DNA from 2 places in the Achromobacter animicus genome. Region 1 is predicted to be linked to the other one. Evidence: predicted binding sites of a transcription regulator. Region 1 holds the regulator's gene; the other holds the start of a gene.

The links. Region 1 encodes NrdR, which represses ribonucleotide reductase genes. Its sites were predicted from a motif close to CACNANATNTNGTG; they were not measured.
Region 2: AB3147_RS15355 (ribonucleoside triphosphate reductase) is a predicted target of NrdR. The motif match lies at 2,501-2,514, and genes of this name have one in related genera.

The regions. Positions count from the first base shown of each region.
Region 1 is NZ_JAYGJK010000001.1:712,314-716,820, reverse strand. It holds gene AB3147_RS03140 (cysteine hydrolase family protein) at 1-255, shown strand, start outside; gene AB3147_RS03135 (GlxA family transcriptional regulator) at 275-1,267, shown strand; gene nrdR (transcriptional regulator NrdR) at 1,317-1,796, opposite strand; gene glyA (serine hydroxymethyltransferase) at 2,019-3,269, opposite strand; gene AB3147_RS03120 (YbhB/YbcL family Raf kinase inhibitor-like protein) at 3,551-4,204, opposite strand; gene tyrS (tyrosine--tRNA ligase) at 4,276-4,507, opposite strand, start outside.
Region 2 is NZ_JAYGJK010000001.1:3,388,767-3,393,273, reverse strand. It holds gene AB3147_RS15365 (anaerobic ribonucleoside-triphosphate reductase activating protein) at 1-257, opposite strand, end outside; gene nrdD (anaerobic ribonucleoside-triphosphate reductase) at 223-405, opposite strand; gene AB3147_RS15355 (ribonucleoside triphosphate reductase) at 500-2,494, opposite strand; gene AB3147_RS15350 (DUF3325 domain-containing protein) at 2,661-3,011, opposite strand; gene AB3147_RS15345 (hypothetical protein) at 3,296-3,910, shown strand; gene AB3147_RS15340 (catalase) at 3,923-4,507, shown strand, end outside.

The DNA of each region.
Region 1 (4,507 bases):
TGGCTGGTCAAACACGGCGTCGAAGGCATCATCGTGGCCGGCATCCGCACGGAACAGTGCTGCGAAACGACGTCGCGCCATGCCAGCGACGCCGGCTTCAAGGTGGTGTTTCCCACCGACGCCACGCTGACCTTTGCCATGCAAAGCCCGTCCGGCAGGAACTACACGCCGGCCGAGATCCGCGACCGGACCGAGCTGGTCCTGCAGGGCCGCTTTGCCCGCATCGTGCGCGCGGCCGACGCGCTGGCCGCGTAGCGTCCGGCGGGAGGCGCAGATGATCCCGGTGTATTTCGTGGTGCCGCGGGGCATCGTCCTGCTGGACCTCGCGGGTCCGGCGGAAGCCTTTCGCGTGGCCAACAAGCTGTGTCCGGGTACGTTCGCGCAGCATTTCTGCGGCCCTTCCCGCGACGTCGAAAGCGGCATTCCGGGCCTGCATTTGGCGCACGTGCAACCGCTGCCGGCGGCCGTGCCCCGCAATGCGCTGGTCATCATCTCGGGCGTGGTGGGCAAACACACGCGCCTGGAAGACGATGATGCGCGCGCCATCGTCGACTGGCTGGCGGTTCGCCACCCGGCCGACGGCTTCACGTTGATGACGGTCTGCGCGGGCGCGCTGTTCGCGGCCGCGGCCGGCCTGACGCGGCAGCGCGAGTGCACCACGCATCACACCTGTCTGGACCAGCTTGCCGCGCTGGATCCCACTGCCCGCGTGCTGGACAACCGCATCTTCGTCGAGGACGGGAATCTGGTCAGCAGCGCGGGCATCACGGCCGGGATCGATCTGGCATTGCACATGGTGTCGCGCCATTGCGGCCCGCGCGCGGCCAGCGAGGCGGCGCGCGACATGGTCGTCTACCAGCGCCGGGCGGGCTCGGATTCCGCGTTGTCGCCCTGGCTGGACCATCGCAGCCATATGCACCCGGGCGTGCACCGGGTCCAGGATGCCGTCATCCGCGATCCGGCCGCGCCCTGGTCGGCCCAGTCGCTGGCGGATCAGGCGCACACCAGCGCCCGCCATCTGACGCGCCTCTTTCGTGAACACGCCGGCTGCACGCCGATGGACTACCTGTATCAGATCCGCGTGGCGCTGGCGCGCGACTTGTTGCGCGACACCCGGCTGGACCTGGAGCGCGTGGCGGAAAAGTCCGGATTCGGGTCGGCGCAACACATGCGCCGCGTATGGCGCAAGTTTCAGCCCCTGACGCCCAGCCTGATGCGGGGGGAGTTCACGCCTGGAGATGCCCTGCGCGGGACGCCAATGCAATGAACGGCGCCCCAGGCGCCGTTCATGATCGGTCAGGCCGCGCCGTGCGGCGCTAGTCCTTGCGCAGCTTGCCGGGCAGCAGCGGCCCCTGCATCTCGCGGATCGCCTCGACGAACTCGCCGATGTCCTCGAAGCTCTTGTAGACCGAGGCAAAGCGCACGTAGGCCACTTTGTCGAGCTTGCGCAGTTCGGTCATGACCAGTTCGCCGATGTGTTCGGACGGCACTTCGCGCTGGCCGCTGGCCAGCAGTTGTTCCTCGATGCGCGCGACGGCCGCATCCACGTCTTCCGTGCTGACGGGGCGCTTGCGCAGGGCCAGGCTCAGGCTGGCGCGCAGCTTGACCGGATCGTATTCGCTGCGGCTGCCATTGCGCTTGACGATCGAAGGCATGGCGAGCTCCACCCGTTCATAGGTGGTGAACCGCTTGTCACAGGACAGGCAACGGCGGCGACGGCGAATGGCGTCGCCCTCTTCGGAGACCCGGCTGTCGACGACCTGCGTTTCGGCATTGCCGCAAAATGGACACCGCATGTGTGATCCCTAAAGGCGCTGGACGCAAAAATTGAGCATATTGTAACGACGGCATGATGCAAAGCGGCATTAGGGACGAATCCGACGCCGCCGCGACATCGGCGCATCGTGCGGCAGATGCCAACGCCTGCCCGCCATAAAGATCAAGGGACGGCACCTTGCGGCGCCGTCCCTTGGTATGACTCTGCCCGGAAGCGGCCAGGCCGCGTCCGGGGCACCTGCTTACTTCTTGCCGTACACCGGCAGACGCGAGGTCAGTTCATTGACCTTGGCGCGCACGGCGGCGATGTTCGCTTCGTCGCGCGGGTTGTCCAGCACGTCGGCGATCAGGTTGGCGGTCAGCTCGGCGTCGGCTTCGGTGAAACCGCGGGTGGTCATGGCCGGCGTGCCCAGGCGGATGCCGCTGGTCACGAAGGGCTTTTCCGGGTCGTTCGGGATGGCGTTCTTATTGACCGTGATGTGGGCCTGGCCCAGCACCGCTTCGGCTTCCTTGCCCGTGATGCCCTTGGAACGCAGGTCCACCAGCATGACGTGGCTTTCGGTACGGCCCGAGACAATGCGCAGGCCACGCTTGACCAGCGTGTCGGCCAGCACCTTGGCGTTCTTGACCACTTGCTGCGCGTAGTCCTTGAACGAGGGTTCCAGCGCTTCCTTGAAGGCCACGGCCTTGCCGGCGATGACGTGCATCAGCGGACCGCCCTGGATGCCGGGGAAGATTGCCGAGTTGATGATCTTCTCGTGCTCGGCCTTCATCATGATGACGCCGCCGCGCGGGCCGCGCAGCGACTTGTGCGTGGTCGAGGTGACGAAGTCGGCGTGCGGAACCGGGTTGGGATAGGCGCCGCCGGCGACCAGACCCGCGTAGTGGGCGATGTCGACCATGAACAGCGCGCCGTTTTCACGAGCGATGCGGGCCATGCGTTCGAAGTCGATATGCAGGGCATAGGCCGATGCGCCTGCCACGATCAGCTTGGGCTTGTGTTCCTTGGCCAGCTGTTCGACCTGCTCGTAGTTCAGGACTTCGTTTTCATCCAGGCCGTACGAGATGAAGTTGTACAGCTTGCCCGACGCGTTGACCGACGCGCCGTGCGTCAGGTGACCGCCTTCGGCCAGGCTCATGCCCAGCACGGTGTCGCCCGGCTTGAGCACGGCCATGTACACGCCCTGGTTCGCCTGCGAGCCGGAGTTGGGCTGCACGTTGGCGGCCTCGGCGCCGAAGATCTGCTTCAGGCGGTCGATAGCCAGTTGCTCGACCACGTCCACGTATTCGCAACCACCGTAGTAGCGCTTGCCCGGGTAGCCTTCGGCGTACTTGTTCGTGAGCTGCGTGCCTTGCGCTTCCATGACGGCCGGGCTGGCGTAGTTCTCCGAAGCGATCAGCTCGATGTGCTGCTCTTGGCGCTGATCTTCCTTCTGGATGGCGGCCCAAACGTCCGGGTCAGCCTTGGACAAGGTGAGGTTGCGGTCAAACATGACGGGGGTTTCCTGAGGCGATAAAAGGAAAAAACGAGAGAGAAGAAAACGGCGTCGGGCGGGTAAACCCGCAGAATGCTGAGTAGTTTACCCCGTCATGCGGGATCATTTGCGCTCAAAACGGCCTGAACCGGCCCAATTTCCGGCGGACGGGCGCGAAAACCACGTCATCGCCGCGGGCCGGGAAACGGCTCTCATGACGACTTGAGAAAGATTCATGCAAAGGGCGCGGGCAATAAAAAGGGCCGCGCTTGGCGGCCCTGCGTACATGGCGGTGTCGATCAGGCCGACGTGGCCCCGATTTGCTTGGGCGCCAGCGCCGGATTGAGCGTATAGGTGCCGGTCAGCGACGCTTGCGCGAGCACATGCTTCTGAATGGCCCGCAGCGCGTCTTCGCCGGTGAAAGAGCCCTGCAGGTTCAGGCTGGGCACGTCCAGGGCGTACAGCGTAAAGATGTAGCGATGGACCAGGGCATCGTTCCAGGGCGGGCACGGACCGTCGTAGCCGAAGTACTCGCCGCTCATGTCGTGGTCATTGGCGAACCACGACGAATAGGAATTGATGCCCTGGCGCGCGTCCATGGGGGCCAACGGGCCGCCCTTGCCGCGCGGCGTGATGCCGTTGGAAAACGCGCCTTCGTCGATCTCGCGCAGGTCGGCCGGCAGATCGACCAGCACCCAATGGAAGAAATCCACGCGGGCGAGGTCGGCAGGCACTTCGCGGCCTTCCTGGTTGACGTCGTCAGGACGCGAGGGCACATCGGGATCGTGGCAGATCAGTGCAAACGACTGCGTGCCCGCGGGGACGTCGTCCCAGGAGAATTGCGGGTTGCAGTTGTCTGCCAGCGCGACGTGCGATTGCGCATCGATCTTGCCGAAAGCATAGCGTTCGGGAATCGACTCGTGATCGGAAAAAGACAAACTCGAAAGTTCCATGTCGTGCTCCTTTAAATGCCGCAAAGGCGCCAGGCGTTTGTATGTACCCTGAGCGTATCAAAACTTCGCATTTACGGGTTCAAGTTAACACGCGCAAACTTGCGCTTGCCCACCTGAACGACGTAAGTCCCGGCCGGCAATTGCAACGATTTGTCTTCCACGCGATCGCCGTTGACGCGCACGCCGCCTTGCTCGACGTTGCGCTGCGCTTCCGAGCCGGAAGCGACCAGCCCCGCTTCACGCAACAGCTTCAGGATGCCCACCGGCGCGCCGCCGATGTTGACTTCGGGCATGTCGTCCGGA
Region 2 (4,507 bases), 2.7 Mb from region 1:
CACGGGCAGCCCGAAATGAAGACGACCGCGGCCAGTTGGCCGGGCCAGTCGACGGTGGAAAAAGGCACCAGCCCGCCCACGGCGGGCGAGTGCCGGGGCAGGGGCTGGATAACCGGCTGCGGCGGTGCGGCATAGGCCGGCCGATCCGCCAGCAGGCGAATGGCCTGGGCGGCGGGCCGGCCGGCGCCGCCGGCCTGCGAGTTGCCCTGGGGCGATCCGCCTTCAGGCACTGCGTTCGACGAAGAAGCGGCGCTCATTGAATTCGCCCTGTTTGCCGGTGTTGAAGGAAGAAACCGGGCGGTGGTAGCCCATCACCCGGGTCCAGACTTCGCAGCGCACGCGCTGGCTGTCGTCCAGTTGGACAGCCGGAGCGGACGCAGCGACGGGAGCGGTCAAGGTTTGCATAGGTTTTCCTCGGAAAGTGATGCCGGACGCTTGCCCGGCGGGTAAAGGACGGCGCGCGCCGGTAGCTTGCGCACCGTCCCGGATTCCGGCAACGCTAGGCCGGGGTGCAGCAAGACGATTGCTTGGCCAGCAGTTCCGCGTCGCACTTGGGGCAGAACTCGTGGTGCCCGGCCAGGTAGCCGTGATTCGGGCAGATGGAGAAAGTGGGCGTGACCGTGATGTACGGCAGGCGGAAATTGGTGAGCGCGCGGCGAACGAGCTGCTTGCAGGCCTCGGCGGTGGACACGGCCTCGTTCATGTACAGGTGCAGCACGGTGCCGCCCGTGTACTTGCTTTGCAGCGTTTCCTGCAATTGCAGCGCGTGGAAGGGATCGTCTGTGTAGCCCACCGGCAACTGGCTGGAGTTTGTGTAGTACGGCTGGGCGTCCGTGCCCGCTTGCAGGATGCCGGGGTAGCGCTTGCGGTCTTCGCGGGCGAACCGGTACGTGGTGCCCTCGGCCGGCGTGGCTTCAAGGTTGTAGAGGTGGCCGGTTTCTTCCTGGAATTCGGTCATGCGCTGGCGCACGCGGTCCAGAAGGCGCACCGCAAAGGCGTGGCCGGCGGGCGTGGTCACGTCTTCGGCATCGTCCGTGAAGTTGCGGATCATCTCGTTGATGCCGTTCACGCCCAGCGTGCTGAAGTGATTGCGCAGCGTGCCCAGGTAGCGGCGGGTGTAGGGGTAGAGGCCCTGGTCGATGTAGCGCTGCACTACCTTGCGCTTGGTTTCCAGCACGTCGCGGCCCAGCGCCAGCAGGTGGTCCAGGCGCGCCATCAGCCGCGCTTCGTCGCCGCGGCAGGTATGGCCCAGACGGGCGCAGTTCACAGTCACCACGCCGACCGAACCGGTCTGCTCGGCCGAACCGAACAGGCCGTTGCCGCGCTTGAGGAGTTCGCGCAGGTCGAGCTGCAGGCGGCAGCACATGGAGCGCACCATGTGCGGCTCCAGGTCGGAGTTCAGGAAGTTCTGGAAGTACGGCAATCCGTAGCGCGCCGTCATTTCAAAGAGGCGCTCGGTATTGGGATGGTCCCAGTCGAAATCGGGCGTGATGTTGTAGGTGGGAATGGGGAACGTGAACACGCGGCCCTTCGCGTCGCCGGCCATCATGACCTCGATGTACGCGCGGTTGATCATGTCCATCTCGGCCTGCAGGTCGCCGTAGGAAAACGGCATTTCCTCGCCGCCCACGTAAGGGATCTGGTCCTTCAGGTCGGCCGGGCAGGTCCAGTCGAACGTGAGGTTGGTGAAGGGCGTTTGTGTGCCCCAGCGGCTGGGCACGTTCAGGTTGAAGATGAGTTCCTGGATGGATTGCTTGACGTCCGCATAGGTCATCGCGTCGCGGCGGATGAAGGGCGCCATGTAGGTGTCGAACGAGCTGAACGCCTGCGCGCCGGCCCATTCGTTCTGCAGCGTGCCCAGGAAGTTGACGATCTGGCCGATGGCGGCCGACATGTGTTTGGGCGGCGTGGATTCGACCTTGCCGGGAATGCCGTTGAAGCCTTCGGTCAGCAACTGGCGCAGCGACCAGCCGGCGCAGTAGCCGCTGAGCATGTCCAGGTCGTGGATGTGGATGTCGCCTTCGCGGTGGGCATGGCCGGCTTCCGGCGTGAAGACGTTGGACAGCCAATAGTTGGCAGTGACCTTGCCGGCGACGTTCAGGATGAGGCCGCCCAGACTGTAGCCCTGATTGGCGTTGGCGTTGACGCGCCAATCGCGCTGTTCCAGATACTCTTCCATGGCGCTTTCGACGTCGACCAGCGTATGGCGCAGCGAACGCAGGCGGGCGTGCTGCTCGCGGTGGACGATGTAGGCGCGCGCCGTGCGCCAGTGGCCTGCCTGGACCAGCACGTCTTCGACGCGGTTCTGGATGGTTTCGACGCCGGGGCAGACGTTGCCGTCCAGCTTTGCGATGACGGTGCCGGTCAGCGCGCGTGCGCCTTGCAGGTCCAACTCCCCGGTGCTTTGGCCCGCCGCCGCCATGGCTTGCGCGATCTTCTCGCTATCGAATGCAACGACGCGGCCGTCGCGCTTGAGGATGTGTTGGATTTCCATTGTTGGCACCATATGTAGTGGAGTGCGACTACTCTATCACCACATATGGTGCTGGAACCGCTGGATGTGGATGCCGGTTGACCCGCATCAAATGGCCGAAAACCGTCGTGAATTTGCGCAATGCGGCGATCGGTCGCACCCGGCGCCTGCGGCCGGCCCGGCCGGATCAGAAGCCGATGCTCACGCCCAGCAGGGAAATCGCCACCGCGACCGCGGCCGTGCCGGCGGCCGGCCGCGGGGCCCATGACAGCAGGCCGAACCACAGCAGCGCGCCTGCGGACAGCCAGCCCAGCCAGACCACCATCCCCAGCACGTCGCCCCACAGGCCCACGCAGGGAAGGATGGCCAGCCCCATCAACAGGACCCCGGCGCCGCGCAGGACGCGCGTGTGGCCGGCGTGCGGATTGCGCGTCCAGACCTGGTGATAGTGACGGGGGGTGGCGAGCGCCAGGCAAGCCATGCCGGCGTAGGTCAGCAGCAAGGCCATCGCGATGGCGCAGAGGTCGTTCATGGTCATGCGGCTGCTTTGTTGCGCGGGTCGCTGTGCCTGCCGGGTGGCGCGACGCCCTTGCGCTGTTGTGGGTAATGCCCCCGATTCTACGGGAATCGGCGCGGCGTCCGGCTTTGGAGCGCTTTGTATTTTCTGCACAGCTTCCGGGCCGCCACTGCTCTCAAGGCGGCAATCGCCTGTGCGGTTCGGCGGACGCAGCCTCGGGAACGCGAATTGCTGTGTTCGCGCCTCCATCGGAAGCGATCGCCCGCCGTGCGCATCGTTGATGACCTACGACAAGGAGCCCAACCATGAAACGCAAAGCCGGAAACGCCCGCCAGATCAAGGAGCTGCTGTACCAGGCGCTGGAAACTGAGATCGGCGGCCTTGCCATTTACGAGACTGCGGTCAGCTGTGCCATCAATGAAGACCTGAAGAAAGAATGGCTGGGCTATCTGGAAGAAACCCGCACCCATCGCCGTGTGTTGCTGACGGTGTTCGAACAACTGAAGCTGGACCCGCAGGCCAAGTCGCCGGGCCGCGACGTAGTGCGTCACCTGGGCGAATCGCTGGTTCGGGCGATGAAGATGGCCATCAACGCCGGCGACCCGGCCGCGGCTCAGCTGGTGGCGACCGAATGCGTGGTGCTGGCAGAGACCAAGGACCACGCCAACTGGTCGCTGATCGGGCTGATTGCCGAGCAGCAATCGGGCGAAGAAGCCAAGATCCTGAAGCAGGCCTATGACGCCGTGGCTACCGATGAGGACCATCACCTGTATCACACGCAAGGCTGGTCGCGCGAGTTGTGGATCGAGTCGCTGGGCTTCCCGGCCGTGCTGCCGCCGCCCGAAGAGGTAAAGAAGGTGGAAACCGCCATTGGTGCGTCCCGTGCCGAGCAGGCGCGCGAAACGATGCTGACCCATTAAGGAGAAAAAATCATGGCAAGCAAGAAGCCAGCAAAGGGCGGCGCGCTCGACACCGCCTACATGAATACCGACAGCGGTCCGGCCACCGGTCCCGCCGGCAAGCCGACCCACCCCGCGCTCCAGCGCGCGGCTGCCGTGGGCGCCACCACAGGCGCCATCCCCCATAACGCCAACAAGGAAGCGGAGTACGGCGAGCAGGCCGCGCGCTGTCCCTACGCTGGCGCACACGTGGGCACGGTGGACCCCGCCGTGGGCGCAAGCTCGCTGTCCGAGAAGGAAGTCTCGGACAAGACGGGCGACGCCGCCACGCCGGGCGTGAACCAGAACGACGGTACGTTGCCCCGTGTGCGCGCGGATGGCGGCGGCCAAGCCCTGACCACCAACCAGGGCGTGCGCATCAGCGACAACCAGCACTCGCTGAAAGCAGGGCTGCGCGGGCCGGCACTGCTGAAGGACTTCATCCTGCGTGAAAAGATCACGCATTTCGACCACGAGCGCATCCCCGAGCGCATCGTGCACGCGCGCGGCTCGGCTGCCCACGGCTACTTTGAGTGCTACAAGCCTCTGACGGACCTGACCGCTGCGTCGCTGTTTGCC